2 regions of the Bacillus sp. NEAU-Y102 genome follow, and region 2 is predicted to be linked to the other one. Evidence: riboswitches for the same ligand, from Rfam matches in the RefSeq annotation. Region 2 holds a riboswitch; the other holds the start of a gene.
What was found. Region 2 has a riboswitch for preQ1 ahead of queC (7-cyano-7-deazaguanine synthase QueC). Riboswitches for the same ligand answer to the same signal wherever they lie in the genome.

Region 1 (16,793 bases), on a different contig from region 2:
ATAGAAGCAGAGTTAGAAATGGGATTAAGTGTTGGAAGTGTAATAACAGTTGCTTGGAATGTAACGATTGCCGCATTACCACCATTAATGGAACCAATATTTACACCAGTAGATAAATCAGCGTTTGGAATGGTTTGCCCATTAACTGTGAAACTATTTGGAACGAAACTTAAATTACTATCAAGAATGTCAATAATAGTTACATCAGTTGCAGTCACATTCCCGGTATTAGGGAGGTTAAGTGTAAATGTTATTGTATTACCAACATCCGCGAAAGTAAGATCTGCTGTTTTTATGCTAATAATAGTTGCGTTGTTTATTTGAAGGAGTGTAGTGTTGGAAGTAGCTGTACTCGATACTGGCGGATTACCTGGATCAACAGTAAACTCATACGTCGTTGATGCTGTATTTGGTGCTGGGTTACTAGGAGGAATACTGTTCACTGTCACTTGAAAGACGATACTATATATTTCATTTGGTGGAAGTGTTGCAAGTAATACACCTGTATTTGGATTCGCGTTAGGTTGTAAAACGCCATTGACAGTTAATGTGTTAGGAACAAATGTGAGTCCACTTGGTAATACATCTGTGAATACAATGTTAGTTGCATCGGTATTTCCTACATTGGTAATAGAAGTAGTATAAAAAGCAGTTTGCCCGATATCTGCAAAGGATACACTTTCATTTTTCGTCATGGATAATATGGCTTCTTTAATTTGCGTTGAAACAGGATTACTAATTGAAGTTTCTGCATCAGGTGGTGAGACTAATTGGTACGATGTTGATGAGAAATTTACAATGGGGTTTTCCGTTGGTAATGACGTTACAGTAACTTGGAACGAAACGGTTACTGTAGTCCCGGCTGTTATAGTCCCAATATTCACACCATTTGATGGATCCGCACCACTTTGAGGAACCCCATTAATAGAGAATGTGTTTGCAATAAAAGTAGTTCCACTCGGCATTGTATCTGTGAAAATAACATTTTGTGCGGATGAGTTTCCATTGTTTGTTAAAGCGACAGTATAAGTGAGTGTGTCTCCAATACGACTAAAGGATTTATCGACTTGTTTTAATGAAAGAATGGTAGCTGTATTAATCGTAGTGAACACTGTGTTTGAAGTAACATTTCTTGAAACAATAGGGGCATTTGGGTCAGCGATAAATGTGTAAGAAGCACTAGCGGAATTGGCAATAGGATTTTGAACAGGTGTAGAAGTAGCCGTCACTTGAAATGCTATAGATATTGAGCTGTTAGGAGCAATTGCTCCAATCGTTATACCTGTATTAGGATTAAGACCAATTTGCGTGATGCCATCTATTGTAACGCTATCAGTAATAAACGTTGTACCATCTGGTATAAGGTCGGTGAAAGTAATATTCGTTGCATTTGTATTACCATTATTCGTTAAAATTGTCGTATAGGTAATGGTATCACCTAGCGTTACAAGTGTTTGATCAACTGATTTAATCATCATTATCATAGCATCTAATACAGGGTTTGTAACAATGTTTGTTGAAGTAGAAGTAGTAGCAGGAGTTCCGTTTGGATCAACAGTATAAGAATATAAAATTGTATCGTTACCCATAATTGAGCTTGAAGGGGGAACAGAAATCACATTTACTTGGAAAGTAACAGTTACTGTTTCACCAGGAGCGATATTTGGTATATTTACTCCGAGTGCTGGCTGTGCACCAAGCTGCTGGATGCCATTTATAGTGATCGAATCTGGTACAAAAGTAGTACTAGGAGGAATCGCACTTGTAAAAGTTATATTTGTAGCTGGTGTATTTCCTGTATTCGTAATAGTCGTTGTATACGTAAGTGTATCCCCGACGGAAATAATAGATTTATCAACACTTTTTGTTGTAGTTAATACTGCGCTATTAATGGTCGTTGAAACTGTATTAGATACAGCTGTTTGTAATGCAGAAGGTTGGCTAGGATCAATCACATGTTCAAATTGTATGGAACTAAAATTAGAGATAGGATTTATACTTGGAATGTTTGTAACAAGTACGTTGAGAGAAATAACGGCCGTTCCATTTGGGTTTATATTTCCAATCTGTATCCCGCTAGCTGGATTTCCGATTTGCTGTGTACCAGAATCGTTTGTAAGAGTGCCAGATATGAATGTCGTTCCGTCAGGTAAAATATCTGTGAAAATTATATTTTGTGAAGTGACATTTCCAGGGTTACTTAATGTAATTGTATAAGAAATTGTATCGCCAATCGTTGCGAAAGTTTTATCTACAGATTTGATTGCCACAATTTCTCCGGAATTTATTTGTGTCGCAACGGGATTGGATGTCGTACTTCTTGAAACGAGTGGTAAATTAGGTCCTGTAATAAATTGATAGTCAATGGAGGCACTATTTACAACCGGTGAGTTTGGTCCACCAGGTCCAATTGTGAAAATTGGATTTGGAATACTAACTACTTGAACGCGGAAGGTGACGTTTGTAAAATCTCCTGCAATAATATCCCCAATTGGTATTCCATTCGCTGGATTTACCCCAGGCAATAAAACTCCGCCGACTCGAACGCTATCTTCTATAAATATTGTGTTATTTGGAATAGGATCTGTAAAAATGATATTCGTAGCAGTTGTGTTCCCTACATTTTCTAATAAAACTGTATACGTTAAAAATGAATTTCCAGGTGCTACGTCAGAAAATAGTCGATCCACACTTTTCGTTGCTTGAATAATTGCTTCATTAATTTGAACTAAAGTTGGATTACTTGTAGCTGTTTCTGTCACCGGTGGCTGGGTAGGGTCAACAATGATCAAGTATGTCGTACTGGATTGGTTCAAAGTTGGATTTGTAGCTGGTATTGAGCCAACGATAGCTTGAAAGCTAATTGTTGTCGTTCCTCCAACTGGAATTGAGTCTAAAGAGATCCCGCTATCTGGTCTAAATCCAAGTTGTGGGATGGTATTAATTTGTACGCTATCAGGAACGAATGAAAGTTCAGGTGGTAATATATCGATAAAAACAGGTGTGTTTGCGGTAGTATTTCCGCTATTAGTGAGAGTAGTTGTATACGTAATTGTATCGCCAGCAGCGGCAAATGCACTGCTCGCAGTTTTCGTTGCGATAACGGAAGCTGAATTTACTTGCGTAAAAGTTGTATTGGATTGAACTGTTCGTGAAACAGGCGGTTCATTTATATCAACAATAAAGCTATATTGAAGCGATGATTTGTTCGGAATTGGATTAGGGTTTGGAAGCGTTGTGATGTTTACTTGGAAACTGAGTGTAACCGATGCATTTGAATTTAAGTTACCAATATTGATACCGTTTTGTGGATTTGCATTCGGGACGGTTACACCATTTATCTTAAAGCTATTTGGGACAAGGGTAGTACCGTTTGGAATTGTATCTGTAAAAACAATGTTGTTCGCAGTAGTATTTCCTGTGTTTGTAACAGATGAAGTGAATGTAATTGTATCACCAATCGTAGCGAAAGTTGTACTAGCACTTTTATTTATTACTAAAGTAGCGTCAATAATCGGTGTAACTGTTGTGTTTGTAACGGTACTACCAATAGCTGGCGTTTCAGCTGGATTCACTGCATATTCGTAGTTTACAAGAGCATTATTCGTTAAAGTTCCACTAGGTGGAATAGCCAGAATTTTCACTTGGAATGTAATGAAAGTAGTGTTTCCTGGTGAAATATCGTCTAAATGAATCCCTAATGAAGGATCTAATCCAGGTTGGGAAACGTTATTTATTGTAACGGAATTTGGGATGAAGGATGCACCTGGTCCAAGCCCATCTGTTAAAACTGTAGCGCTAGCAGGGATATTTCCTGTGTTCGTAACTGCAATTGTATAAGTAACGATATCTCCAATTGCAGCATTCGGTGTGTTCACTGATTTTGTAGCGATAATCGTGGCATTATTGATTTGAGTTGTTATTACGTTACTCAGCGCATTAGCGGATGCTGGAGGTAAGTTAGGATCTATGACATACTGATACGTTGTATTACTTTGGTTCGGGATTGGATTCGGGTTCGGGATAGAATTTACTTGTACTTGGAACGAGATGATTGTATTTGCATTCGGATTTATTGGGTCGATTGCAATTCCGCTTGCTGGATTGACATTAGGCAGTGTATTCCCGTTTACAGAAACACTATTAGGAATGAACGATGTCCCGTTTGGAATTACATCTGTAAATATTACATTTGATGCAAGTGTATTCCCGTTATTCGTTAAAGTAGTCGTGTACGTAATAATATCATTTACGTTAGCAAACTGTTTATCTGCCGATTTAGTAGCGGCAATTGAGGCGTTATTAATAGTTGTCTGTACAGTGTTAGAAGCAACCATCTGCATCACAGCGGGTTTGGATGGATCATACGTATATTGGAATGTTGTGCCTGATTGATTTGTAATCGGATTTACAGCAGGGATAGTTGGTACAAAAACTTGGAATGCAACGGTGCGTGATGAATTTGCTCCTATCATACCAATCGAAATGCCGTTAGCAGGATTTGCATTAGCTATAGGGACATTATTAATCGTTACAGTATTAGGAATGAAGAGGATACCCGCTGGAATGATATCTGTAAACGTTACATTAGCAGCAGGGATATTCCCGTTATTTGTTAAAATAGTCGCATATAATATGATATCACCGACATCAGCAAAGTTTGTGCTTGTTAGCTTTGTAGCAATGATATTAGCAGTATTAATTTGTGTAGTTACTATATTGCTAGCAGCGTTTCTAACAAGAGCAGGTAAATTTGGATCAGCGATAAAGCTATATTGAAGTGAAGCGCTGTTTTGAATTGGGTTTGGTGAAGGTAGCCCATTTGCACTTATTTGAAAAACAATCGTTGTAAAACCACCCGAAGGAATGGAGCCGACTTGAAGACCGGTACTGGGATCTGCACCTAGTTGTAAAGCACCACCTATAAAAATACTATTTGGTACGATAGTGGTGCCATTAGGGATTATATCAGTAACAATAACATTATTTGCTGTAGTATTGCCAAGATTAGCTAAAGAAATTGTATATGTGATTGGTTGCCCGACATCGGCGATAGTTAAATCTACTTCTTTGACAATAACTACATTAGCTAAATTAATTTGTGTACTTACAGTGTTACTTACAGATATTTCTATAGTTGGTGGATCTCCCGGATTTAGAATAAAACTATACTGTGTACTAGATGAATTTATCGTTGGGTTTTGTGTTGGTAAAGAGGTGACGGTTACTTGATAAGAGACGGTAAGTGAGCCGTTAGCAGGAATGGAAGGTAGTGGAACACCTATATTTGGATCTGCGTTATTTTGGAGTACACCATTAATAAGAAAAGTGTTTGGAATAAAGGTAGTACCGTCTGGATTTGTATCTACGAAAGTAGGACTATCAGCAGAAACACTTCCTGCATTCGTCAAAGTAACAGTATAAGTTAATATATCCCCTACGGTAGCGAACGCTTGATCCACTGTTTTTGCTGAAATGACATTTGCATCGTTTACTTGAGTAAATGTAGTGGTTGAAGTAGTGTTTTTATTTACAGGTGAAGCGTTTGGATCAACGATAAAGTTGTAGGAGACGAAAGCGCTATTTGAAATAGGGTTTGGATTTGGAATGCTAGTTATTACTACTTGGAATGAAGCTGTAATTGTAGTATTAGCATTGATGCTACCAATATTGATGCTAGCTGGTGTTATGCCCGGCTGAGTAACACCGTTAACTATAACACTGTTCGGTACAAAGGAAGTGCCATTCGCGATGGAATCGGATAGTAATACGTTGTTCGCTGCAACATTTCCATCGTTAGTAAGAGCAAAGGTGTAAGTTAATACATCGCCAACTTCCGCAAACGTCTTATCTACAGATTTATTAGCATGGAGATTTGCTAGTCTAATTGTAGATGTAACAGAATTAGAATTTGCTGTTTTTGAAGTTGGTGGCAGACTTGGATTTACAGTGTAAATGTAAGAGGCAAAAGCGTTATTAAGGATAGGATTTTGTGAAGTAATATTAATAACTGTTACTTGGAAAGAGAGGGTAAAAGTAGCTCCAGCAGGAATTGTGCCAATAGGTAAAGCAACGAGAGAATCTACATTTTGCAAAACGCCGTTGAGCGTTACCGAACCTAATGTTAATATCGTTCCATTTGGAAGTGGATCTGTTAGTTGTACGTTATTAGCGGCTGTATTTCCACTGTTTGTAATAAGGATTGTATAACCTATCGTTTCACCAATTGTGGCAAATTGTTTGTTAGTTGATTTTGTTAATGTTACATTCGCATTGTTAATTTGAGTGGAAACGAGATTAGAAGAAATGTTTTTTGTAACGGGTGATTGGATAGGATTGACGGTATATTGATAAGAAGCACTTGATCCATTAGATACGACATTTGACGCGGGTATTGTGTTTACTACTACTTGAAATGTAACATTTTTTGTTGTGCCGCTTGGGATGGATCCAATGTTCACGCCGTTAGCGGGATTTGCGCCCACTTGTGTAGTGCCATCTATTGTTAAACTGTTTAGAACAAAAGTTGTTCCAGTAGGAATGACATCTGTAAAAATAACATTGTTCGCATTTGTATTACCTGTACCTGTAAAAGAAACGGTGTACGTTAGTGTATCACCAATATCTGCAAAATTTTTATCTACTGCTTTTACCATTGTTACAGTAGCGTTATTCACTTGAGTAGATACGATATTTGTCGTATCAGTCCCACTTACTGCAGGTTGATTTGGTACAGGAATATATTGATATGTTGTTGTTCCACTATTTAATATTGGATTTGTTTGAGGGATAGAAGGAACGAGCACTTGGAATGAAATAGTAGTAGTGGAATTTGCGGCAATCGAACCAATTGATATACCATTAGCGGGATTTGTTCCAGCTTGAGTAACTCCGTTAACAGTTACACTTCCTGGAATGAAAGTAGTTCCGCTAGGAATCGGATCCGTATATATAACGTTCGTTGCAGCGATATTTCCTATATTAGCTAAGGCAATACTGTAAGTTAATGTTTCACCAATATCGGTAAAAATTTTGTTGACTGATTTTGTTCCATTAATATCTGCCAGGTTAATTTGTGTTCCAGCAGAATTGCTTGTTGCAAGACCGTTAAAGGTTGTTCCTCCGGCGATAGGTGTATATTGAAATGTAATATTAGCGGTATTAGAGATAGGGTTTTGACTTGGAAGAGAAACGACAGTAGCTTGGAAAGTTACTGTACGAGAAGCACCATTATTGATTGTTCCAAGAGATATACCAGCGGCGGGATTTGCGTTTGTTTGCGGGACATTATCTACTGTTACAGTGCCAGGTATAAAGGAAGTCCCGTTAGGGAGAATGTCTGTAAAGGTAACATTATTCGCCGGAAGAAGTCCGGTGTTAGGGATTGTAACTGTATAAGTGAGAATATCTCCAATTGCAGCAACACTTTTATTCACGCTTTTTGTTGCTTGTATAGTAGGTGAATTTATGTTGATTTGTAAACCGACTGTATTTAACATATACGCATCTCCGTTAGTTGTTAAACGGATTGCGGCGGACACTTGTGAGTTTGTTAAATAAGGAGAAATATCAATAGAAGTAATATCCCAGCCCTGTCTCCCAGCGGAGATGTTTGTGCCTGTAGAAGCACTTTGATTTCGCGTTCCAAATGTCCCAGTTGTATCTAAGTTTCCAACAGCATTATTAACTTGAGAACCGAAGAAATTATTTACAGCATTATTTGGCCCAGATAAAGCATTTAATGAACTGAAATTTGGTCCAAATAATGCTTGATCCCCTATTAAATCTGCATCTCCTTCAATAGAACTTAAAAATAATCTCCCGCTTACAGGTCCTCCTGAAGGTGTTAAAAATCCAGAAACAGCTACATCTGCACTACCGGTATCAGCAGAAACACGGTTACCCGCTACATAAATGGTTAAGTTTCTTGCAGGCAATGTCCCGTTTTGATAAGCGACAATGAGTGTCCATCCAGCCGAGTTAATAGATCCATTTGAAGCATCTAAAGGATCAACAAGTCCAGGGACAGCTCCTGTAGTATAGGAACCAGAACCTCCCGCTTGAATAAGAGTTGTTACGTCTGCTGAACGAGTATAAAAGCCAAATGTAATAGAGTTTGAAACGAATGTTTGATTTGAAGCTGTAACAGCTGAAGGAGTAATTGAGTATGTTGAAACGGGTGTCGTAAATGAAATGGGATTTCCTAGAACACTTGTAATATTTTGATCGCGAGTTAAATAATTTCCTCCCCATATGAGTTCTGCGTAAAGAATAGTACTGCCAGCAGGGATATTTAAAATAGCGGTAGAACTATTTTGTGTATAGTTTAACGTTGTACCAGCAGGAAAAGTAGGAACTTGTAAAGCTGTATTCGTAGTTACGAACGCACCAATGGCCCCGATTGTACCAGCACGGTTTTGATTACTAATTTTACTTAAGCCTAAAGTATTACCTGTAATAGCGAGTGCGCCGTTAGTGGTGGTAGAAAATCGATTCGTAATGGGCATGTTGTCACCTCATTTACAATATAGTCTTGGTCAAAATAACATATGTGTGTGACAAATAAAGGGAAACATGTACAAGTTGATTTAGTAATAATGATTTAAATGTCTAGATAAGGGGATGGAGTATGATTGAATTGGAAATTAGGGTGGAGCGTCTTAGGAAAGAACAAATAGGCGATATTGTAGCGTTATCTTCTTATATTGGCTGGGATTATAACAGAGAAGAAATTGAAGCAGTTTTTAACTCAGGTATTGTATACGGCGTCTGGAATGAGAGAAAGGAACTTATTGCTAGCGCAGCAATTATATTATACGGGGAGGCGTTGGCATCTATTGGAATGGTAATTGTACATCCAGATTATAAGGGGAGAGGGATTGGAAAGATGATAACGAATTCATGCATGAATAGCGTATCAGCTCAAACTCCATGTATGCTTATTGCTACGGATGAAGGGAAGCCCTTATATGAAACATTAGGATTTAGGGTAGTAAGCTATGTTTCTAAATATATTTGTAACTCGTACAATGCGAATCATAAATGTGCAGAAAATGAAGAATATATGATGGTTTATAAAGAGAGTGATTTAGAAGGAATAATAAAAATAGATAAAGGCGCATTTGGGACAAGCCGAAACGAGTTTTTAAAACAAAGAATTATGCAAAGTGAGCAGTGTGTCGTTGTAAAGGATACGAAAGAAAATGTAGTAGGATACGGTATAAGTATACAAACGCCAGAAAATAAAATAATAGGACCAGTCGTTGCTAAAAATAATGCGATGGCGATGAGAATAGTACATGATTTAGCAAGAGGGCATAATGGAAAATTAAGAATGGATGTACCAGAAGGAAAGAACGATTTCATGAAAGAATTAGAGATTGCTGGTTTTAAAAAGGTGAATACACCACCAATTATGATGAAAAATAGTAATCGGTTAATAAAAAGAAATAGTGAACTATATAGTATTGCAGCACAAATTTTTGGATAAAGAAAGAATCCTTTTAAATGAAGGATTCTTTTTTGAGCTAATTTAATCACGATATTGGTCATGAGTTGGCTGAAAGAGGTCTTCCTCGATATCTCTCACCATAGAAAAATGATCAACGTTATAATGACCGTGTAAAGTTTTATTGTGATGAGTAATAATTTGCTCTGCAGATAATACGTTAGAATCAGTTGTGGAATGACCGTTTTTAATTAATGTAACATCAAATCCTTGTACAGTCGCAGTTCTAACTGCGGTGTCGATACAATGCTCTGTTTTACATCCACCGATAACGATATGGCCAATTTTCTCTTCTTTTAAAAGTTCAAGTAAAGAAGTGCCGTAGAATGAATTGGTTGCTGCTTTATTAATAAAGATTGCAGACTGAGGTACTTGAATTTGATTATGTACTTCAAATCCTTCTCCGCTGCCAGAAGCAACATCGATATCTCTTACGAAAACAATAAGAGCATTGGAATCTATTGCTTTCTGCATGGCTGTATTTAGTGTAGATAATAGCTCGGTTTTACGAAAAACTTCATTTTCTTGCTCATTTCCATCAATTAATTCTTGTTGAGCGTCGATAATTAATAGTGCTTGTTTCATCGTGTCTCCCCTTTAATATGAAATAAGTTCCACTGTACATATTCCTTCAGATTGTTAGGAAATCCTCCATTGCAAGCGAATTAGAAGAGCGATTTACAAAGTTGTCAAAGAAATTTCATTCTCATAGCGTGTAAAAACATGTATGATAGGAGATGGAGAATTTTTGAGTAGGTGGGAATAACATGCAAACAGTAGAAGATTATCTTTCATTCTTACATACGAAAGGATTTAAATTATCAGAGGAAGCACAAGGGTTTATTATGTTCGGACAAGGATATACTGGTGCGTCTGATGGGATTGTGAACGCAGCAATAGAAGCGACAATTAAACATCAATTGCAGTTTGATGGTAGTTATTTCGTTGCGTTATTAGAACGATTGAAAGAGGAAGAAATTACAGATAAAAAAAGCGCTAAGGCTTTTATGCGGAAGTTACAAGCATAACTTCACGCAGCCTGCGCTTCTTTTTTTATTTTGGAAGGCCATTCAACAAAAATCATGCCCAGGAAAATACATAGACATCCGATAATAGCAGAAATAGAAAGTTGTTCATTTGCAACGAGAACGCCTGTTAATGCAGCAAAAACGGGTTCCATTGCGAAAATAATTGCTACTCTCGTTGGAGAAGTGTGCTTTTGGGCCGATGTTTGAATGAAAAAAGCAATAGATGTTGCAAACAGGGCAGTTAGAAAGAGTGCGAATAAAAAAGATTGATTCGTCCATAGTGATACTGAAAATAATTTTTCCCAATCTTCAAACAAGAAAGCGCAAATAGAAGAAAATATACCAACAGCTAATACTTGAGATGTGCTTAATAATAAAGGTGATATTTTCTTAGAAAAGAAGCCGTTAATAAGAATATGGGCAGCGAAAGCGATTGCACAACCGAGAACAAGTATATCTCCTATATTTAATTGGAAAGAATCAGCAGCTGTTAATAAGTATAAACCTGCTGTTGCTACAGCAATACCAAGTACGATAAAAATGGTAGCTTTTTGTTTTAAAAAGATAAAAGACAAAATTGGTACCATAACGATACTAAGCCCTGTTAAGAAACCTGCTTTTGAAGAAGTTGTATAAAGTAAGCCAAATGTTTGTAATACATAGCCAACACATAAAAAGAACCCAACGATTAATCCAGCGAGGCTACTCTGTTTTATATCTTGTTTTGAAGTGTTTTTTGAGAAAATCATTTGAACGAATAATAAAATAATTCCAGCGAATAAAAAGCGAATACCATTAAAGGTAAATGGACCAACGAAAGACATAGCATTTTGAACGACAACAAACGTAGCTCCCCAAATAAAAGAGACAAATAATAAAGCAAGAGGAGCAATCCAATCTTTTTTCACACTCATACCCCCGTTAATTTTGTAATATAGCTTTTCTAGCTAATTCATCAGCTACTTTATTTTGACTACTTGGAATCCACTTAATAAAAAAGAGATCGAAGTTTTTTATGTACTGTAGTGCTTCATCTAAAAGAGGTGCAAATATTTTATTTTTTGCGTATTCCTTTTCAACAGCCCGTTCGACAAGCTGGGAATCTGTACGAAAAGAGACAGTGCTATAATTATGCTCGATGCAATATTTTAATGCTAGAAGTAAAGCGCGGTATTCTGCTTCATGATTGGACATTGTTCCAAGTGGTAATGATAATTGTACAGGTGGCTGAACGCCTTTAATAAACACTCCTGCACCAGAAGGACCAGGATTTCCTTTTGATGCACCATCAATATATACTTCAATCAAAATGAGAAACCTCCAAATTATAAGGTTATCCCCTACTTAAATATTTTTTTGAAGTAGGGGATAGAGTAGTTATCCGATTGTGATGCTGTAACGACATTTAAATGTTTCATTCGCTTGTAAAGATTGAATTCCCTTTTTGTCCTTGAAATCTTTTGCTGGATTTACTTCATCAGCGATTCCATACCAAGGTTCAATACATAAGAAAGGTGCGTTATCCCCTGGTGTCCATACGCCGACAAATGGGAAGCCATCAAATTCTACTTTTACAAATTTATTATGTTTATGAGAACGAATCGAAATTTCATTCGTATTCATATTTTCAAAAATAAGCGCATCATTTTTGAATAAATCATATGTAAGTGGCAATTCAGTTGTATTTTCAGCGATTAATTGCTTTTTGTTTGAAAGGTAAGGTCCTTCTAATACGCTTGTTTCTAAGTGTTCCGAACCATTAAACGATAAGTGATAATCTGTAAATGATTCACCATCCAATAAAGGGAAGTTGAATCCAGGATGTGCCCCAATTGAGAAGAACATCTCTTTAGAAGTAGGATTGTTTACTTCATATGTTACATGAACGCTTTGTCCTTCTAGCTCATAAGAAACGAGTAATTCGAATTCGTATGGGTATTTTTTTAACGTTTCTTCATTATTAGTAACGATATAAGTGATCTTTGTTTCACTTTGTTCTTTCACAGAGAAAGTAAGATCACGAGCGAAACCGTGTTGTGTTAATGAATATGGTTTACCGTCTACGTAGTATGTATTATCTACTAATCGGCCGACAATTGGGAACAAAATTGGTGCGCGACGTCCCCAATATGTAGAATCACCTTGCCATAAATATTCTGTGTTGTCTTCTTTTAAGCGAACGCTTTGTAATTCTGCACCTTTGTCAGAAATGGAAACAATCACTTTTTCATTTTGGATTGTTGCTATCATGAAGTGAAACCTCCTAAATCTTTCATATGTTTCATTATACGTTGTCTAAAAGAAAAAAGGTAGTTCATGATAGGAATCTATTGACGAAAGAGGGGCTACCACGTAAAATATAATCTTGTTGCTAAAAAAAAGAATAACGTGGTTCGAAACCATCCCACGTAAAAAAACTAAGGAGATTTTGTCATGAATATTAGAACTTTAGTCGGCAATGGTATTTTAGCGGCATTATATATTGCTGTTTCTATGCTTATTCAGCCATTTGGCTTTACGAATGTACAATTTCGTATTTCAGAGATGTTTAATCATCTCGTTGTATTTAACAAGAAAGCAATTTACGGAATTGTATTAGGTGTATTTTTAACGAATCTCTTTTTCTCACCTATGATCGCTTATGATTTAGTATTTGGAGTAGGGCAATCTATTCTTGCATTAGTTGCAACGATTATTTCTATGCGATTTATTAAAGGTGTTTGGGCTCGTATGATTTTTAATACGGTTATCTTTACGATTACAATGTTTATGATTGCAATTGAACTTCATCTTGCATTGGGTTTACCATTTATGTTGTCTTGGTTAACATGTGCAGTCGGTGAATTTGTTGTAATGGCCATTGGTATGCCTGTAATGTACTGGATTAATAAGCGAGTACAATTTGAAAGATTTATGTAATAGATGAAAGAGCTATTCCTATAGGGATAGCTCTTTTTGTATGTAATCATATTGAATATAATGCTGTGACTCTAGATAAAATATAATAAAATAAAGTGAGGCTTTCATTAGCTGGCTACATATAAGAAGTCTTATATAAGGGGAATCTAGTATGAAATATAAAATTCATTGGTTGTATAAAACGAAGCGAGGATTGCAGACGGAATTAACAACAGATTATATGAACATAGAAGAAATACTTCAATTTGCAGAGGATTTTGAGAAAACAGGAAGAGCTAAGGAACTTTTATTTTACGATGAAATGGATGCAGAATGGTCATTAAAGGAAATGAAAAAACTGAGTAAACAAGTAGAGGAAGAGCCCCAAGAAATACTCGTTTATTTTGATGGGGGGTATGATGTGCAAACGAAAGAAGCTGGCGTTGGTATATGTGTGTACTATAAAAAAGGAAATACAAACTACCGCATTCGCCGCAATGCATATATAGAAGGTATAGATGATAATAATGAAGCGGAATATGCATCACTATTATACGGTATGAATATACTCGAGGAATTAGGGATTAAATATGAAGCAGTTACACTTCGCGGAGATTCTCAAGTTGTATTGCAGCAATTGGCGGGAGAATGGCCTTGTTATGATGAGCATTTAAACCATTATTTAGATCAAATTGAACAAAAGGCGAAGCAAATGAAATTAAAACTTGTATGTGATCCGATATCTAGAAAACAAAATAAAGAAGCACATCAATTAGCAACGCAAGCATTAGAAGGGACAGTCATTGATAGTCATAAAGAAATAACCGAATAGAGAGGTGCAAAGGTGGATAAAAAGCAACTCATTACAGAGGTAAATGACTTATTAGAAACATATTGTGAAGGATGTTTCTTGCGAGAACATAATCGAAAGACAAATAGTAAATATTATGCACATTCATTTTGTATAAGACAATGTACAGTTGGAGAAACATTGAAAAAGTATGGAGAACAGTTGTCATAAAAAAACATCCAGAGAAAATTCTCTGGATGTTTTTTAGTGCTTTGCTTCGTTTAATTGCTGCTCGCATTTGCTTAGTTTCTTTTCCTCGTTCATTAAAAATGGTTCATCTAAATCTACTGCAACAGATTTCATAATTTCAAGCTGTGAGCGAGCTGCTTCTACTGCAGTAGTGGCATGCTCTAATGTGTCTGGATCCATTGAAATTGTTGCAGAACCTACCATCTTTTGTGCTGTTTCTACACGGAATTTTACTTCTTCAAAATCATTTACTTCTGATCCCATTAATAATTCCTCCTTTGTATAGTGCGCATTTTACATAGTTTTTGCTCTGTAAAACGGAAATATACAAAGGAATAACAAAGAAGGTTACCAAGTAAGGTAACCTCCTGTTATATGTTGGATTAAAGTTTTACTACGTTAGCAGCTTGAGGTCCACGGTTACCTTCAGTAATGTCGAAAGATACTTCTTGACCTTCTTCTAAAGCTTTGTAGCCGTCTCCTTGAATAGCAGAGAAATGTACGAATACATCGTCAGCGCCTTCCATTTCGATAAATCCAAAACCTTTTTCGTTGTTAAACCATTTTACTTTTCCTTGCATGTTACAATTCCTCCTAAAAGCGTTTACTATTTTCATTTAGTGAAATTCATTTAAAGAAATAATATAAACTAAAAATGCTATATTCTTGAATATTCTGCTAAATGATTAATTTAAATATACACGAATTGGGAGAATTTAGTCAAGTAAGCGGTTTTATTTTTTATATTTTTAAATAATTTTCCAATCAAATTTTTAAATAGGTATAGGACAGGCCGAGTATGTAATATTCTTAATTGAATGCTATACATAACGAGGTGAAAGAATGAATAGGTCGTACTTATTAGATAATGAAGGAATGAGAACGAGAACCGACATACCGGATTGGGTTGCAAAAGAATTTGAGATTTTTTCAAGTGTCGTGTTAGAACCAACTTTTCCATGTTATTTCGGTTTAACAGCTTTGAAAAAGAATGAACTTCGTTATTCATTTCTTTCTCATAATGATTGGAGTCATTTGCCGCATACAATGTTATCTTTTTTAGAGTTAATGAAAGAGAGGCCGATTGTAAGAAGGGGCTTTTTCCTTTTTGTAGAACCGGAATGTGAAGAACGATCACTCGAATATTACCGTGATTCCTTTTGGAAAGTGTTACAGTATTTACATGAAAACGATAATCAAGCATGGCCAAAGCAAATTCCTGAGGATCCAGACCATTATTTATGGGAATTTTCATTTTGTGGTGAGCCAATATTCGCATTTGGAAACGCGCCAGCTTATAAACAACGAAAAACTAGACATTTAGGGAATTCTCTCGTTATTGGGTTTCAACCACGCACTATTTTTGATGGATTAGAGGGGGATCGTCCTAAAGGAGCATATTCAAGACAAATGGTCCGTGAGCGAGTTGAAAAGTGGGATCAATTGCCGAAACATCCTAACATTAGTCATTATGGTGACCCAGAGCATCGTGAATGGAAACAATATTTCATAGGAGACGATGTAGAACCAATAAAAGGGAAATGTCCTTTTCTTCATAGGATAGAAAAGTAAGAGCCATCACCTAGATGGCTCTTTTGTATATTTTGGATAAAAAAGGGTATTTTATTATGAAAGCTAGTCCATTTTTTCAAATTACATCATTAACTAGTAGTAAAGAGAGTAGAAAGGATAGAGCGATGTTTGGAGCAATTATACAGCAAATCGTATTAGGTATTTCATTAGCTGCACCAGTAGGGCCGATTAATATTGAAATGTTAAAACGAGGAATTGAACGTGGGTTTTGGCATGCTTGGGTTGTTGGAATTGGTGGAATGACTGCAGATGTTTTATTTATGCTTCTCATTTATTTCGGTTTATCTTCTGTGTTTATGTATACATATGTACAAGCCTTCATGTATTGCACGGGTTTTTTCTTGTTATTTTATTTAGGATTTCAAAGTGTAAAACAAGGAATTTCCCACTCAAACATGGAATATAAAAAAGAAGAGGTAGGTGGTCTTAAGCAATCGTTTATGGCAGGATTTTTAATTGCGATATCCAATCCATTAAATCTTGTTTTTTGGTTTGGTATATACGGAAGTACACTTAGCTCATTACTTACGAAGGTAACGAAACAAGAAGCTTTTTTGTACAGTCTTTGCATTATTGCAGGTATTATTTTATGGAATTTAAATATTGCTTTTTCTGTACATTTTGGAAGAACTTTATTAAAACCAAAAGCGCTTGGCTACATAACAGCCGGAGCAGGTATTATTTTAGTAGGTTACTCTATACATTTTGCATACAAAGCTTTACAGTT
Region 2 (16,793 bases):
TGGTACAAAATATTATAAGGCACTCATTAATTCTCCATTTCGTGAAGAATTAGAGGCGTATTATGAAAAACAATTATTTGCTCTAGCAGAATGTGATTTAAAAACATATTCAGATGAAGTCGTGAAAGATTTACAATTAGAAAATAAATTATCGTCGCAATATACACAGTTATTAGCATCTGCAAAAATTGACTTTGCTGGAGAAGAAAGAACGTTATCGCAACTGATTCCGTTTATGCAAGGAAAAGAAAGAAGCGAACGTAAAGCAGCAAGTGAAGCATACTACGGATTTTTAGCTGGAAATGAGGAAGAACTAGATCGTATTTATGATGAGCTTGTTAAAGTGAGAACGAAAATCGCAAAATCTTTAGGTTTCAAAAACTTTGTTGAACTTGGATATGCAAGAATGTACCGTACAGATTATAATGCGGAGATGGTGGCTAATTACCGTCAGCAAGTGCTGGATTATATCGTTCCCGTTACAACGGAATTAAGAAAGCGACAACAAGCACGTATCGGTGTAGGGAAGTTAGCTTATTACGACGAAAACTTTGAGTTTGCTACAGGGAACCCAACTCCAAAAGGAGATGCGGATTGGATTGTTGATCATGGAAAGACGATGTATAAAGAGTTATCGGCTGAGACAGATGAATTTTTCAATTTCATGCTAGATAATGATTTATTAGATTTAGTTGCGAAAAAAGGAAAAGCTGGTGGCGGATATTGTACATATATTGAGAATTATAAAGCGCCATTTATTTTCTCAAACTTCAATGGAACATCTGGTGACATTGATGTATTAACACATGAAGCAGGTCATGCTTTCCAAGTATATGAAAGTCGTAAATTTGAAATTCCAGAATATAATTGGCCAACATATGAAGCGTGTGAAATCCACTCTATGAGTATGGAATTTTTTACATGGCCATGGATGAAGCTATTCTTTGAAGAAGATGCAGATAAATATTACTTCTCTCACTTAAGTTCAGCACTTCTGTTTTTACCTTATGGCGTATCAGTTGATGAATATCAACATTATGTATATGAAAATCCTGAAGCATCACCTGAAGAGCGTAAGACAGCATGGCGTAACATAGAGAAGAAATACTTACCGCATCGTGATTATGAGGATAATGATTATTTAGAGCGCGGTGGTTTTTGGCAACGTCAAGGGCATATTTATAGTTCACCTTTCTATTATATTGATTACACGCTTGCTCAAATTTGTGCGCTACAATTTTGGAAACGTGCAAGAGATAATAGACAAGAGGCGTGGGAAGATTATGTGAATCTGTGCCAACAAGGTGGAAGTAAATCGTTCTTAGAATTAGTAGAAGTTGCAAATTTAACATCACCATTTGCTGAAGGCTGTGTGAAAAGTGTTATTACAGAAATTGAAGCATGGTTACATGCGATTGACGACACAAAATTGTAAAAAACATGCGCTTTTTTTCACATGTTTAACATCGACATAATGGGAAAATGATGAGATAATAAAAGAAAATTCAGAATACTAAAGAGGTGTTTCTAATAAGGAGCACCTCTTTTCACCAACAAAAGGGGGGAACAAGTATGCTTCAATCTAATATGGATGTGAGTTTAGAAAGTTTAGTAAACTCATTACAGTCTACCCGAAGCACGCTATTATCAGAAATTGAAATGTTAAATGATACAGAAGTGAATGTAAAGCCACGCCGTGATAAATGGAGTATTACTCAAATTTTACACCACTTGCATTTAGTTGAACAATCTGTCACGTCTGCCCTTGTATATGCTTTACAAAAAAACGAAAGAAACATGACTCCATTTAAAGACCTCCAACTTACGCTTGATCGCACACATAAACGAGAAGCTCCTCAGCAAATGCAACCAACAGAAACTTTAATGAAAAAACAGCAAGGAATTCAATTACTAGAACATTCACGACAAGAACTATTACACGCGCTTCATAGTGTTATAGATGAAAAAGATCTATTTGAAAATGGATTAAAGCATCCTGTTTTTAATGATCTGAATTTGTATCAATGGGTTCAATTTCTTGATTTGCATGAACAAAGACATCTTACGCAGTTAAAAGAGGCGAAACATGCAATTTTGCAACGCTAAAGTGGAAGAAGTGGGAAACCACTTCTTTTTTGATATGTGCATAGTTTTCTTTCTTATTTTGGAATACTACATGGAGAAAGAAAAGAAGGAGTTGAAAAAATATGTCTAAGAAGAAGCGAGAAGAGGAGCGCGCCTGGAAAGCGCGTAAAGAAAATCAACAACCGCACGGAAAAGTGAAAGCTTTTGCTGAATTAGTTGAAGGAACAGAAAAAACGTGATGATTATTTCATCACGTTTTTTGTATGAGTGGAAAAGTTAATAAAAAGGTTGTACCGATTCCTTTTTCACTTATAATATCAATTTTTCCGTTCATAGCTTGAACAACACTGAATACGACCATCATTCCAAGTCCAGTGCCTTTTTCTTTCGTTGAATAGAAAGGCGAACCAAGACGTTTTACTTGTTCTGAATCCATACCGATTCCTGTATCTTTTATATATAACTGAATATGCTTATGATCAGGAACTAATGTGAAATAAAGATCACCGCCTTTTGGCATAGCCTCAATGCAATTTTTTAAAATATTTAATAAACATTGATTTAGTTTTTGTTTTTCTCCAGCGATAAAAAAAGAAGTGCTTTGCTTTATATAATGAGTACGTACATTTGTTAAATTAGCAAGCGGTGTAATTAACGACAATGCATGTAGTAATTCTTCTTCTAACTGTAATGTTTGTTCTTTTTCAATGCTTGGTTTGGCAAAAGTTAAATAATCTGTAAGAACATGATTTGCTTGTTCGATGCCGTTAATGGCAATGTCGATATATAATTTTCGTTCCTGCTCAGTGCATGTATCTGATTGTAACAGTTGTAAAAACCCTTTCGTTGAAGTTAATGGATTGCGAATTTCATGAGAGATAGACGCTGCCATTTCACCAATTAAATGAAACTTTTCAGCATTTATAAGTTCGTTTTGGAGACGAACTTGAGTTTGTAATATGTGTAGTAAATATAAAATTAGGATCGTACCAAGCATTGAACATAACTCATATACAATAATATGCGGTATATAATCAGTCTTATTTGTAACCTTTGAAAGAAAGAAAGGTATCCAACTAAATCCGTATGTGAGACTGTAGATAATAGCAAGTGTTATTTTTATACGATTAGAAGTTCGATTGAAAAATTTATATGTTAATAGTAGAACAATAAATAGAAGAACAGAACCGATAAGAGATGGGAAAACACCTACCCCACCTAATAGTAAGCGATATATGTTTAATACAACTAAGATAGAACCACCAGCAATAGGCCCTCCCGTTAATGTACCGACAATTAATACAATATGGCGCATATCAAATTGAAAACCATTATTTGTTTTTGCTGCAAATGTAATACAGAGTACGGTAGCGAGGCAACACAATACAATAAATATAGCTGAATTTAATTTAGGAGAGCGTTTCCCTTTTTGATTCCAAAATAAATGATATACGAGCATTGTAATAAGGATGAATAATATATTTAAAAAGAGATAAATAATAAAGGATTTCAGTGGGATGCCTCCTCTCTTCTTATATTAAATTAATCATACTATAAAATGAAAGAAATGAAATAATAAATAGCGGAAAAATCAGAAATTTTTACGCTAGTATACAATATGTTACAATAAGCTGTGTCAATGAAAGAAGAAATTCCGTGCACCGCGCGGGAGAGGTTCGCGAACTCCCTCTATAAAAAACTATGGAAACAACAATATCCTTAGGTATTGTTTTGTTTTTTTATTGTGACAGTTCAAGAACGTTCTTTCTTCTTATTTATAGTAGAGAAGGAGAATGAGTGAAATGAAAAAAGAAAAAGCAGTTGTTGTTTTTAGTGGAGGACAAGATAGTACAACATGTTTATTTTGGGCAATAGAGCAGTTTGCAGAGGTAGAAGCTGTAACGTTTAATTACAATCAACGTCATAAGCTAGAAATTGATTGTGCAGCGAAAATTGCAAAAGAGCTAGGAATAAAGCATACGGTACTAGATATGAGTCTATTAAATCAACTTGCTCCAAATGCGTTAACGAGAACGGATATGGAGATTACACATGAAGAAGGTGAATTGCCATCGACATTTGTAGATGGACGAAATTTACTCTTCTTATCATTTGCTGCTGTATTAGCAAAACAAGTTGGAGCACGTCATATTGTAACGGGTGTATGTGAAACTGATTTCAGTGGTTATCCAGATTGCCGTGATGTGTTTGTGAAATCGTTAAACGTTACTTTAAATTTATCCATGGATTACCCGTTTGTCATTCACACGCCACTTATGTGGATTGATAAAGCTGAAACATGGAAATTATCAGATGAACTTGGAGCATTTGAGTTTGTTCGAGAAAAAACATTAACATGTTATAACGGAATCATTGGTGATGGTTGCGGTGAATGTCCAGCGTGCCAACTTCGTAAAGCAGGATTAGATACGTACCTACAAGAACGCGAAGGAGCGAACAACTAATGGATAATTTCTTTGGATTTCGCATCGTAGAAAATTTGCAAAAAATGGACAAGGATATTCAGCGTAAACAGCTCAAATACCATAATAAAAGAGTAATGGTCAGCAAGGAATTTACATTTGATGCAGCACACCATTTACACTGTTATGAAGGGAAATGTAAAAACTTACATGGTCACACATATAAAGTTGTATTTGGAATTAGTGGATATGTAAATGAAATAGGACTTGCAATTGACTTTGGTGATATAAAAGAGATTTGGAAGAATGAAATCGAAATTTATTTAGATCATCGTTATTTAAACGAAACGTTACCTGCAATGAATACGACTGCTGAAAATATGGTCGTTTGGATTTATGAAAAGATGGCAGAGGCACTAACTAAAGAGAATCGAGTGAACGAATATAAAGGAGCTCGCGTAGAATTTGTTCGTCTATTTGAGACGCCGACTAGTTATGCGGAAGTAAGACGGGAGTGGATGCTCGATGAGTAAAATCCCTGTCTTAGAAATATTTGGTCCGACTATTCAAGGTGAAGGAATGGTTGTAGGGCAAAAGACAATGTTTATCCGTACGGCTGGTTGTGATTATAGCTGCGCTTGGTGTGATTCTGCTTTTACATGGGATGGATCAGCTAAAAATCAAATTAGACAGATGACAGCAGAAGATATTTGGGATGAGCTTGTTGCAATTGGAGGAGAAAAATTTTCTCATGTTACGATTTCAGGCGGGAATCCGGCATTGCTGAAAAATATTGAGTTTCTTCTTTCTATATTAAAAGAAAATGGAATGCGGACGGCAATTGAAACTCAAGGGAGTAAATGGCAAGATTGGTTACTTCAAATTGATGAAGTAACAATTTCTCCAAAACCACCAAGTTCGACGATGAAAACAGATTTTCAGAAGTTAGATGCTATTATTCAGAAACTAGCAGGAAAAGATATTAGTTTAAAAGTAGTAGTATTCGATGATCATGATTTTGAATATGCAGTTAAGATGCACGAACGTTATCCAGATGTACCATTTTTCTTGCAAGTAGGAAACGATGATACAAAAACAGTGGATGATGCGATGCTTATTAAAAAATTATTAGATAAGTATGAGTGGCTGATTGATAAAGCTGTAAATTGTAAAGAGATGAATGATGCAAAAGTATTGCCCCAGCTTCATGCGTTAGTATGGGGAAATAAACGCGGCGTATAATGAGAAGGGATGTTTAAAATGACAGGAAGATTAGATGAAGATTTAAAAGATGTAACATTACTAGGAAATCAAAATACAAAATATTTATTTGAATATAGCCCAGAAATATTAGAGGTATTTGATAATAATCATCCAAACCGTGATTATTTTGTAAAATTCAATTGTCCTGAATTTACAAGTTTATGTCCGAAAACAGGACAACCAGATTTTGCAACAATTTATATTAGCTATATTCCAGAGCAAAAAATGGTAGAGAGTAAATCTTTAAAGTTGTATTTATTTAGTTTCCGCAATCATGGTGATTTCCACGAAGATTGCATGAACGTTATTATGAACGATTTAATTAAATTAATGGATCCACGTTACATTGAGGTATGGGGGAAATTTACACCACGTGGTGGCATTTCAATTGATCCATACTGCAACTACGGTCGCCCGGGGACGAAGTATGAACAAATGGCTGACTACCGCATGATGAACCACGATCTATATCCGGAAACAATTGATAATCGTTAATAGAAAGAAAGGGCCTGTATACTATACAGGCCCTTTCTTTCTATTATATTATGCATTTTGATTAATGACAGTATAGTTTTTATGACTTACAACTGTAAGAGGTTCCATATCTAGTTCTCTAAAATTCTTCATAATTGTTATATCAACAATAACAGAGTTTTGATTTACTTTTTGAACACGGCCTTGCATTCCACCTTTAAATTCGATGATATCTCCAGTTTCTGCGATCTGCATAAGCAACTCTCCTTGTTACAGTTTTCCCAAAAAAAGAATAAATTTGGGTTTTTTTATTTCCTCCTATTTTGAACCATATTTCCTACTTTGTAAATGTTTCCAAAGTAAAAATTCGAAAAATATTCACTTTTTGTAAGAAAATATGTAGAAAATCCATGTTATTTGAAAAAATAGCAAAAATGCGGAAATCTTTATATCGAGGTATAATGAAAAAGTAGAATAACCTGCTGAAGTGGGAGAAATTAGAGGCGGTAAAATGATGTTTGAATTTGTGGGGAGTGTTATAGCTTTAATTTTATTTTTATTTTCTTATATGCATTTAAAAAAGATTCGTCAATATGATACGAATACATATTTTGATGGGATGGATGGTACCCATGCTTCGATAACACATGATAGTGGTGGGGAGATGTAAAGGTATATAACTTTCTTTTCTTGCGTGGTATGATATTTAGAACTAGTGCATAATAGAGTTCGTAAGTGATGAATGGAGAGTGAAAAGAATGAAGATTTCTTTTATTCGTCATGGTTGTTTAGGTCGTATAAGAGAACCGATGACAATTAATTCATTTCACGAATGGATGAAACAGTATGATTCCGAGTCAATGATACAAAAAGCTAAAATGCCGATAGAAACAATAGAGGCAATTGAAGCAGCGAAATTTGTCTTAACAAGTGATCAAAGGCGTGCTGTACAATCAGCAGCTGAATTGACAGATTCTTTATCTTTTATGCAAAATTCTCTTTTTAGAGAAGCTGAAGTTCCTTCATGCTTTTTTGCTCCGAAGTGGTTGAAATGCACAATTAAGGTATGGATGTTCATTGGACGAACGTTATGGATACTTGGCTACCATAAAGATGTTGAGTCTTATAAGGAAGTAAGAGAGAGGGCAAGGCAAGCGGCTTACCTGTTACATCGTTATGCTCTCGTACATGGAAGTATTGCTCTTGTAGGTCATAAGTATTTTAATTCGATGATTGGAACGGAGCTGAGGGCAATGGGATGGTCTGGTTCTCCTATTTTGCATAGAAAGCCATGGGGATGTACAACATATACGTTTCACGAGGCGATGGATGGAAATATATTAAATACGAATTTAACATAAAAGCACACGATTTATATAAATCGTGTGCTTTCTTTTTAAGATATAGAAATTTTGACGTTTAATGTTTTTACGAGATGAGCATAAGGTTCGCCTACTAGCATAACAATTTCATCTTTTTTATAACCTAACTTTTCGTATAGTGAATAGGCGCGTGTGTTTTCTAAATTAACAAGTAAAGCGATTTTTTCATGCCCTTTTTCAGTTGCATAGATTTCGGCAGCTTCAATTAATTTAGAACCTATACCTTTTCCGCCGTGTGCACTTGAAACTGATAATGTATCAATGTAATACTCATCAAGCTCAGCTTCTTTTTCTAACGTAATTGATTCATCTTTATGTAATTCTCTTAAGTGATGTACAATTGGTGCGTCAAGCTGTGTTGCTTCACTACCGTGATAAGCGACAATAATTCCAACTGCACTCTCGTCTTGTTCATAGACAAAACAGTTTTCGTAGCTCAGACGGTTATTTTCTTTTGAGAACCATGTCTCAAGTCCTAGTAATACTTCTGCTTTAACTGTGCTACCTGTGATTTTTTCAGCAATTTCATGCAGAGCATTATACAATAAAGGAGCTATTGCCATTGCATCTGTCTTTTTTGCTTTCCGAATCATAGTATCCCTCCTAGTTCTATTTGTATATTGTAGCATAGTGGTATGGAACTTTGCATAATTGAATGCCGAAATGTTTGATATAGAGAAGTAGCTATGTTAGTATATGATATTTAGTGGACATATAGTAAAACGATATTGTTTGCGAAATAACGAAAATAAAATCATGGCATAACAACGAGATAAAATGAAACGTTAATCAGTAAGACTTTTGTTCATTCCACGACTGATTAGTAGCCAACACCAATCGGACCGCCTGCAAATAGCGGGATAATTTTACAGTTGTTGACCTATAGAATATACGATAAAATAAAATATTGCAGAGAGGTGAAATACATGGATAAAGAATTAGCAAATACAATTTTAGATCAGCTGAAAAATGGTGAAATAACGGAGTATGTTGTTACGAAAGATGTATTTTATACGTTCAGAGAAGTTGTTGTAAATAGAGAAGACTTTAAGCATTTCATTGGTAACGCACAACGAGGCGGGCAAGTGATTTATACATATTCAGAAACGCCACGTTCATAAAGGGGAATTTTGATCAGCAGGGCATCCCTCACTGATTAGTAGCCGACACCAATCGAACGTTTAATGCGGGATAAATAAAAGATAAAGGAGAGGGGAATTATGGGCGATTTTAAACAAGGCATTTTACCACATTGGGATTATATGTGGAAAGATAGAGCCGGCAATAGATTTATGGGAATGGTTATGTATCCAGAGAAACGAAAATGTTCAGCAAAAATGCTTCAGAAAATAAAAAGAGCATATGAAGAAGCGATAGAAATTAAAGTAACTGTACAAGTTCAACATACATATCAGTACGTAGAAGGAATGATTGTATACTTTGATGAAGAGGCTCCTGTATGTACAATGCTTGATAAAGATGAAAATCCACATCACATATTTGTAAAAGATATTTTGCGTATTGAGCACTCTGAATAAACTTTTCATAAATAAATTGAAGTTCCATAATAATAATCTTTTTCTATAATAGTTATCTTTTAGTATGTAACGAAAAACGAAAGTATATGTATAATATATTTAATAAGGTAAATTTGATAAATGTAATCGTTTTTTAGAGCAGATTATAGTTTCATATCTGTTCTTTTTTGCGTGATGCTGGAGAAATATATTTCTTCAGCATCTACCGTTTTATGACAAAATATATTGTTAACTTTTTTTAAAATAAGATTAAATTCGTTGACAACTTTTTTGAAAAGCACTTTATTGACATGAGTTTTAGAATGTTGTTTCATAGTCATTGTATTGAAAAAAAACGGCTATCATGTCGAAAAGTAAAAGTTAAAAAAAGAAAGAATTTATACATATATCTTGTGTCTTATTTTGAAACGTAATACAATATATAGAGAAATCAAGAACAACATATAGAGAATATAGATTTGAGAGGGAGGGTCGGAAATGTTAGTTGCATATGATTCTATGACAGGAAACGTGAAGCGTTTCATTCACAAATTAAATATGCCGGCCGTTCAAATTGATGAAGATCTAGTAATAGATGAAGACTTTATTCTTATTACGTATACAACAGGTTTTGGCAATGTACCAGAACGTGTTTTAGACTTTTTAGAGCGCAATAATGAAAAATTAAAAGGCGTATCTGCAAGCGGCAATCGTAACTGGGGAGACATGTTCGGTGCAAGTGCTGACAAGATTTCTACTAAATATGAAGTGCCTATTGTATCAAAATTTGAGTTATCTGGAACAAATAACGATGTAGAATATTTTAAGGAAAGGGTGCGGGAGATTGCGACACATTGAACTGAATAATGAAATCACGCAAATGCAGGACGGTTTTTATCAGCTTCATAAAGATAAAGAGGCATTAGAAGTCTTTATGGAAGAAGCTAGAGAGAATACCGTTCCTTTTAATAGCGTGGCAGAGCGAATGGAGTATATGAAAGAACATGATTACTATTACAACGTTCTGGACGAGTATAGCTTGGAGGAAGTAGAGGGAGTATATAACATCGCTTATGGTGAAAACTTCGAGTTCCAATCTTATATGGCAGCATCTAAGTTCTACAAAGATTATGCGTTAAAAACGAATGATCAAAAACAATACTTAGAAAGCTATGAAGATCGTGTAGCAATTGTGTCATTATACTTAGGACGCGGTGATGTTTCGAAGGCAAAACAATTCGCAAGCATGATTGTAAAACAAAACTACCAACCAGCGACACCAACCTTTTTAAATGCGGGAAGAAGCAGAAGAGGAGAAATGGTGTCTTGTTTCTTGTTAGAGATGGACGATAGCTTAAATTCAATTGGTTTTAACATTAATACTGCGATGCAATTATCGAAAATCGGCGGGGGAGTAGCCTTAAACTTATCTAAGCTACGCGCACGTGGTGAGCAAATTAAAGGTATCGACAACGCTGCAAGTGGTGTAGTGCCTGTTATGAAATTGCTTGAAGATTCGTTTTCATATGCGAATCAGCTTGGCCAACGAAAAGGTGCCGGCGCAGTATATTTAAACATTTTCCATTGGGATATTATTGAATTCCTTGATACAAAAAAAATAAATGCCGATGAGAAGAGCCGTATTCAGTCTCTATCAATCGGAATTATCGTTCCAAGTAAGTTCTTTGAGCTTGCTGAGAAAAACGAACCTTTCCATGTTTTCGCGCCTTATACGGTTTATAAAGAATATGGCAAGCATTTAGATGATATTGACATTGATGAAATGTACGATGAATTAATGAGCAATCCGAAAGTGAAGAAGAAGCCACTAGATATTAGTGCACGTGATATGCTTATTAAAATCGCTATGATTCAGCTTGAGTCTGGTTACCCATACTTAATGTTTAAATCAAATGCAAATAATCAACATCCATTGAAGGATATTGGAACTGTGAAGATGTCGAACTTATGTACAGAAATCTTCCAGCTTCAAGAAACTTCAGAAATAAATGATTACGGTACAGATGACATTATCCGTCGTGATATTAACTGTAACTTAGGATCGTTAAATATCGTAAACGTAATGGAAAATAAAGAAATTCGTGAAGCAGTTCATGCGGGAATGGAAGCTTTAACAGCTGTTTCTGATATGACGATTATTCCGAATGCACCAACTGTGAAAAAAGCAAATGACGAGCTTCATTCAGTTGGACTTGGAGCAATGAACTTACACGGATATTTAGCAAAAAATAAAATCGCTTATGAAAGTGCAGAAGCGAAAGAATTCGCTCGTACATTCTTTATGATGTTAAATTACTATTCTATTGAGAAAAGTATGGAAATCGCTACAGAAAAAGGCGAGACATTTAAAGACTTCGATAAATCTGATTATGCGAATGGCACATACTTCGAAAAGTATGAAACGACAGATTACAGCCCAGTAACTGAAAAAGTTCAGCAACTATTTGAAGGAATTCATATTCCGACAAAAGAAGATTGGACAAGTTTAAAAGAGCAAGTGCAAAAGAATGGTTTATACAACTCATATCGTCTTGCCATTGCTCCAACACAATCAATCAGTTACGTTCAAAATGCAACTTCAAGCGTAATGCCGATCGTAAGTCAAATCGAATCAAGAACATATGCGAACGCGACAACATATTATCCAATGCCGTATTTATCAAAAGATACGTTCTGGTACTATAAATCTTCTTACGATATGAATCAGTTTAAATTAATTGATTTAATCGCAGAAATTCAAGAACATATTGATCAAGGAATTAGTACAATTCTTTACGTTAATAGTGATATTTCAACACGTGAATTAGCACGTTACTACATCTATGCACATAAAAAAGGCTTAAAGAGTCTGTATTATACGAGAACACGTAAATTAAGCGTGGAAGAGTGTGTGGCTTGTACCGTTTAATATAAAAAGTGAGACATGATGAGCAGGGTTTTCTGAACCCTGCTCATGCTTAGTTATCATATTTAGAGAAGGGGCGATTTAATGCGTGCGGTAAACTGGAACAAAAAAGAAGATGATTTTAGTTTAATGTTTTGGAAGCAAAACATCGCTCAGTTTTGGACAGAAGAAGAAATTGCGGTTTCGTCTGACAAAAATACTTGGGTGCAATTATCGAAAGAAGAGCAAATTGCTTATAAGCGTGTATTAGGTGGTTTAACACTTTTAGATACGAAACAAGGTGGCGAAGGAATGCCACTTGTACTTGTTCATCTTGAAAATTTACAAGCTAAAAGTGTATTAGCTTTCATGGGAGCTATGGAAGAAGTACATGCGAAGAGTTACAGTCATATCTTTACAACGTTAGCTACTGAAGAAGAAATTGATGATATTTTTGACTGGGTAGACAATCATCCATTACTTGAGAAAAAGGCCGGTATTATTACTGGTTACTATCGTCGTTTGTTAAAGCCTGAGGTAACGAAAAAAGAGCTATATATGGCAATGGTAGCAAGTGTGTTCTTAGAAAGTTATTTATTCTATAGTGGATTCTTCTATCCGCTTTACTTAGCTGGTCAAGGAAAACTAACAGCAAGTGGTGAGATTATTAACTTGATAATTCGTGATGAGTCAATTCACGGCGTATTCGTCGGTATTTTAGCACAACAAATCTTCGCAGAACTTTCTGCAGAAGAGCAACAAGAAGTGCAAAAAGAAACACAAGAGTTATTAATGGAACTATATGAAATTGAAATGGCCTATACAGAAGAAATTTACACTTCTATCGGTCTTGTAGAAGATGTAAATCGTTTCGTTCGTTACAATGCGAATAAAGGGCTTATGAACTTAGGACTTGAGCCGAAGTTTGAAGAAGAAGAAATTAACCCAATCGTTTTAAATGGTTTACGTACAGATACGAAAAACCATGATTTCTTCTCTGTAAAAGGAAATGGTTACGTAAAAGCAACGAACGTTGAAAAGTTAGCTGACGATGACTTCGTGTTTAACTTTTAATATAGGATTATAAAGAAAAGCTGTCTTATTCATTGATAAGACAGCTTTTCTTTATAATTTTGTTTACATAACACTATTATTTCTATATAGCGATTTATGTTTGGGAAGTTCTATTCGGTTAACGGATAGAACTTTTTGTAATTAAATGGGTATTTACAAACTTTTTGTATCAGTGTATTATTTAACTAGTACACCAATACAAAAGGAGGGAAGAAATGAAAATAGAGTTTTCTCCAAATATACCAATTTACATTCAGGTAATGGAATACATAAAAAAAGAGATCGTAACAGGACAGTTATTGCCTGGTGATAAAATTCCCTCTGTCCGTGAATTAGCGAGTGAATTACAAGTGAATCCAAATACGATTCAGCGTACATTTCAAGAGCTAGAACGGGATGGAGTTGTTGTAACACGTAGAGGAATGGGACGGTATGTAACGAATGAAGGGGAGAAAATAATGGAGCTGCGAAAAGAGATGGCGAAAGAATTACTTCATTCTTTTATAGATGGAATGGACAATTTAGGTTTTTCAGAAGAAGAAATTCTTACAATTCTTCGTTCTTCATTGCATGATAAGAGGGAGGAGAGCCAATGACAGAGCTATTAAAAATAGAAAACTTATGGAAGAGATACGGATTAAAAGCAGTGATCCGTGAATTAAACATAGAGATTACGGAAGGGAAAATCGTTGGGCTTGTTGGAGATAACGGGAGCGGGAAAACGACGTTATTGAAAATGATTGCAGGCTTGCAACACCCTTCTGAAGGCAGTATCACAATAGACGGTAAAAAGGTAGGATTACAGACGAAAGAAATCGTTTCATTTATGTCCGATAAGCCAATCTTTGATGATTGGATGACTGTAAAAGACGCTTTATTTTTCTACCGGGATTTTTATAAAGACTTCGATATTCAAAAAGCGGTAGATACGATAGCGGAATTTAAAATACCGCTAGAAGAAAAAATTACAGCATTGTCAAAAGGTATGGTTGAGAAGCTGCAGATTATTTTAACGTTTTCTCGAAAAGCGAAGCTATATGTACTAGATGAGCCATTGGGCGGAATTGATCTTGTTTCTAGAGAACATGTACTTGAGCTAATACTTAAATTTTATCGTCAAGACTGTACGCTACTTATATCGACTCATTTAATAAGAGAAATTGAAAATATATTCGATGAAGTAATCTTTTTGAAAGATGGAGAAATAATATTGCATGAAAATGTAGAAGAACTAAGATTTCAAAAGGGTAAAGCAGTACATGAGCTGTTTAAGGAGGCCTATGAGAAATGAGTCAGCTTTTTCATTATCTGTATAATTGTAATAAGAGAAAGATAGCTATTATTTACTTTGGTTTTATTACAGTTTCATTAATTCTTTTATTTAATATGAAAGGAGTTTCAGGAGTTAGAATTTCAGGTAGGCAAGATATAATTATTATTATATTTTTTATCGTGCTAGGTATAAATGGATTTGCAATTCTTCTAACAGGTATATCGTCTTTTCGGAAAATGTTAAAAGACTCTATGCTACGTTATACTTCTATTTCAGCAAAAAAGTATATATGTGCAAATATTTTATTCTGTGTACTACTCTTTATGATTTTGCTAGGAATAGGAATCATTTTTCTATACTATTTTTCTTTAAATATTTACAATGGCAAAACTAATTTAGGTATTCAGCAAGCGATACACAGTTTATATGATTATGGAATATTACATCATATGTTATCTATTTTCTTATGGGGACTAGATTTTCTTAATATGCTAGTTTCTATTTATTTTATTATAGTAATTGTGAAACTATTCAATGTGAAATCATCGATGAATAAGATTGCTTGTTTAGTTTTGTTCGTCATTTTTACAGCATTTAATGGAGGAATAACGTATATTTTTCAGCAAATAGAAAAGTATGTGTTTGCTATAAATAATATTGGATTTATAGATAAAAATGGTTTTTTAAATACATCATTTTATTCTGGTACCGAGATTACAATTTTAAATCTATTTTTTAATTGTTTATTAACAATTATATTACTAGTAGTTACAGGTTACATAGTCGATAAAAAACTAGAAGTCTAAAGGAGGAATCAGCATTGGGAAACGTAGTAGTAAAGTTAGAGAATGTTCGAAAAAGGATTGGTGGAACGGAAATTATTCGTGGTTTATCATTTGAGGTTCGTGAAGGAGAAGTATACGGATTCCTTGGACCGAACGGTAGCGGTAAGACGACGACGATCCGTATGATGACAGGTCTTATTTCAATGACAGAGGGCGATATTACAATTTGTGGACATAGTATTCGCTCGGAGCGTGAAAAGGCACTAGAGCAAATTGGAGCGATTGTAGAAAATCCTGAACTATATGATTATATGACAGGAATGCAAAACTTAAAGCATTTTGCGAACATGGCCATTAAACCAATTAGTAAAGAGCGCATTGCTGAGATTGTAAAGCTTGTTGAATTAGAGCATGCAATTCATAAAAAGGTGAAAACATATTCACTTGGTATGAAACAACGTTTAGGAATTGCACAGGCATTACTTCATCAGCCGAAAATCTTAATTTTAGATGAGCCGACAAATGGATTAGATCCAGCTGGTATTCGCCAAATTCGTGATTATTTACAACGTTTAGCGAAAGAAGAGAATATTGCTGTAATCGTATCAAGTCACTTATTGAGTGAAATTGAATTAATGTGTGATCGCGTCGTTATTATTAAACAAGGTGAGTTTGTACAAGAGTACAACTTACATGAAAAAGTGAAGCATGATGAGGCAGTCGTTGTAGCGTTTGAAGTAGATGAAGTTCAGAAAGCGAATGAAATTATTAAAGGTAAAGCGAAAGGGAATGTAATTGTAGCATCTTTAACAAAAGACAACATTCCACAAATTGTAAAAAAACTTGTTCATGCTGATGTGCTTGTATACGGAGTTACTGTTCAAAATAAAACGTTAGAGGATGAGTTCTTAGCGATTACTGGGGGAGTGAAAGCGTAATGTTTAAATTAATTCAAAATGAATTTTTAAAGTTGCATGCGAAAAAAGGTATGTATATTTTAATTGGTGTCATTGCGGCACTCGAAATTTTAGGTACTTTAGCAATGTTGAAGTGGGGAAAAGGTGATGAGTTTAAGGGATCATATTTAGATTATGCAAACTCAGAGATTGGCTTAATTGTTTTATTTACAACGATTTTTGGGATCACACTTGCTGCCCGTACTCTTACTGATGAGTTCCAAAAAGGTACAATTAAACAATTGTTAATCCGTCCAAGAAAAAGACTTGCAGTTTTATTTTCTAAATATATTACAGTGTTATTAGCAATGTTATTTATCGTATTAGCTGGTATGCTAATTGCAATGATTATTGGGGGTATTGTAATGGATGGTAGTAAAACAGAATTAACGTTAGGAATCGTAATGAAGTCCACTTTATATCAACTACTTTCACCGTTCTTTTTTGCAACACTTGCATTTTTCCTAGCAAATGTCTTTAGAAAGTCTGTATTACCATTAATTATTACGATGTTCCTATTCTTCTTACAAGGTGCAATTAACATGGTATTAATAATGTTTGCAAAAGGTGTAGCGAAGTTTGTAGTATTCAACCATTTGGATTTAAGAGCTTACGATAGTAATAAATTAATCAATGGTGGAATGGAACCAACATTT

Region 1: linked by a shared signal. The riboswitch ahead of ACYFX0_RS15925 (QueT transporter family protein) and the one ahead of queC (7-cyano-7-deazaguanine synthase QueC) in region 2 are both predicted to bind preQ1.

What each region holds. Positions count from the first base shown of each region.
Region 1 is NZ_JBTWFK010000005.1:378,431-395,223, reverse strand. It holds gene ACYFX0_RS15960 (DUF7507 domain-containing protein) at 1-8,507, opposite strand, end outside; gene ACYFX0_RS15955 (GNAT family N-acetyltransferase) at 8,630-9,490, shown strand; gene ACYFX0_RS15950 (cysteine hydrolase family protein) at 9,533-10,093, opposite strand; gene ACYFX0_RS15945 (DUF6123 family protein) at 10,276-10,536, shown strand; gene ACYFX0_RS15940 (DMT family transporter) at 10,539-11,444, opposite strand; gene ACYFX0_RS15935 (reverse transcriptase-like protein) at 11,458-11,844, opposite strand; gene ACYFX0_RS15930 (aldose 1-epimerase family protein) at 11,914-12,786, opposite strand; PreQ1 riboswitch class I at 12,919-12,963, shown strand; gene ACYFX0_RS15925 (QueT transporter family protein) at 12,970-13,455, shown strand; gene ACYFX0_RS15920 (ribonuclease H family protein) at 13,607-14,266, shown strand; gene ACYFX0_RS15915 (zinc-finger domain-containing protein) at 14,279-14,455, shown strand; gene ACYFX0_RS15910 (DUF2564 family protein) at 14,489-14,737, opposite strand; gene cspB (cold shock-like protein CspB) at 14,857-15,054, opposite strand; gene ACYFX0_RS15900 (YqcI/YcgG family protein) at 15,317-16,045, shown strand; gene ACYFX0_RS15895 (LysE family transporter) at 16,060-16,793, shown strand, end outside.
Region 2 is NZ_JBTWFK010000002.1:180,900-197,692, reverse strand. It holds gene ACYFX0_RS07475 (M3 family oligoendopeptidase) at 1-1,435, shown strand, start outside; gene ACYFX0_RS07470 (DinB family protein) at 1,573-2,106, shown strand; gene ACYFX0_RS07465 (DUF6254 family protein) at 2,208-2,324, shown strand; gene kinB (sporulation sensor histidine kinase KinB) at 2,336-3,544, opposite strand; PreQ1 riboswitch class I at 3,751-3,794, shown strand; gene queC (7-cyano-7-deazaguanine synthase QueC) at 3,888-4,550, shown strand; gene queD (6-carboxytetrahydropterin synthase QueD) at 4,550-5,041, shown strand; gene queE (7-carboxy-7-deazaguanine synthase QueE) at 5,034-5,750, shown strand; gene queF (preQ(1) synthase) at 5,769-6,266, shown strand; gene ACYFX0_RS07435 (YkvS family protein) at 6,315-6,500, opposite strand; gene ACYFX0_RS07430 (hypothetical protein) at 6,760-6,915, shown strand; gene ACYFX0_RS07425 (phosphoglycerate mutase) at 7,004-7,606, shown strand; gene ACYFX0_RS07420 (GNAT family N-acetyltransferase) at 7,642-8,220, opposite strand; gene ACYFX0_RS07415 (hypothetical protein) at 8,554-8,748, shown strand; gene ACYFX0_RS07410 (hypothetical protein) at 8,848-9,165, shown strand; gene nrdI (class Ib ribonucleoside-diphosphate reductase assembly flavoprotein NrdI) at 9,643-10,002, shown strand; gene nrdE (class 1b ribonucleoside-diphosphate reductase subunit alpha) at 9,989-12,073, shown strand; gene nrdF (class 1b ribonucleoside-diphosphate reductase subunit beta) at 12,155-13,123, shown strand; gene ACYFX0_RS07390 (GntR family transcriptional regulator) at 13,339-13,719, shown strand; gene ACYFX0_RS07385 (ABC transporter ATP-binding protein) at 13,716-14,414, shown strand; gene ACYFX0_RS07380 (hypothetical protein) at 14,411-15,202, shown strand; gene ACYFX0_RS07375 (ABC transporter ATP-binding protein) at 15,217-16,119, shown strand; gene ACYFX0_RS07370 (ABC transporter permease) at 16,119-16,793, shown strand, end outside.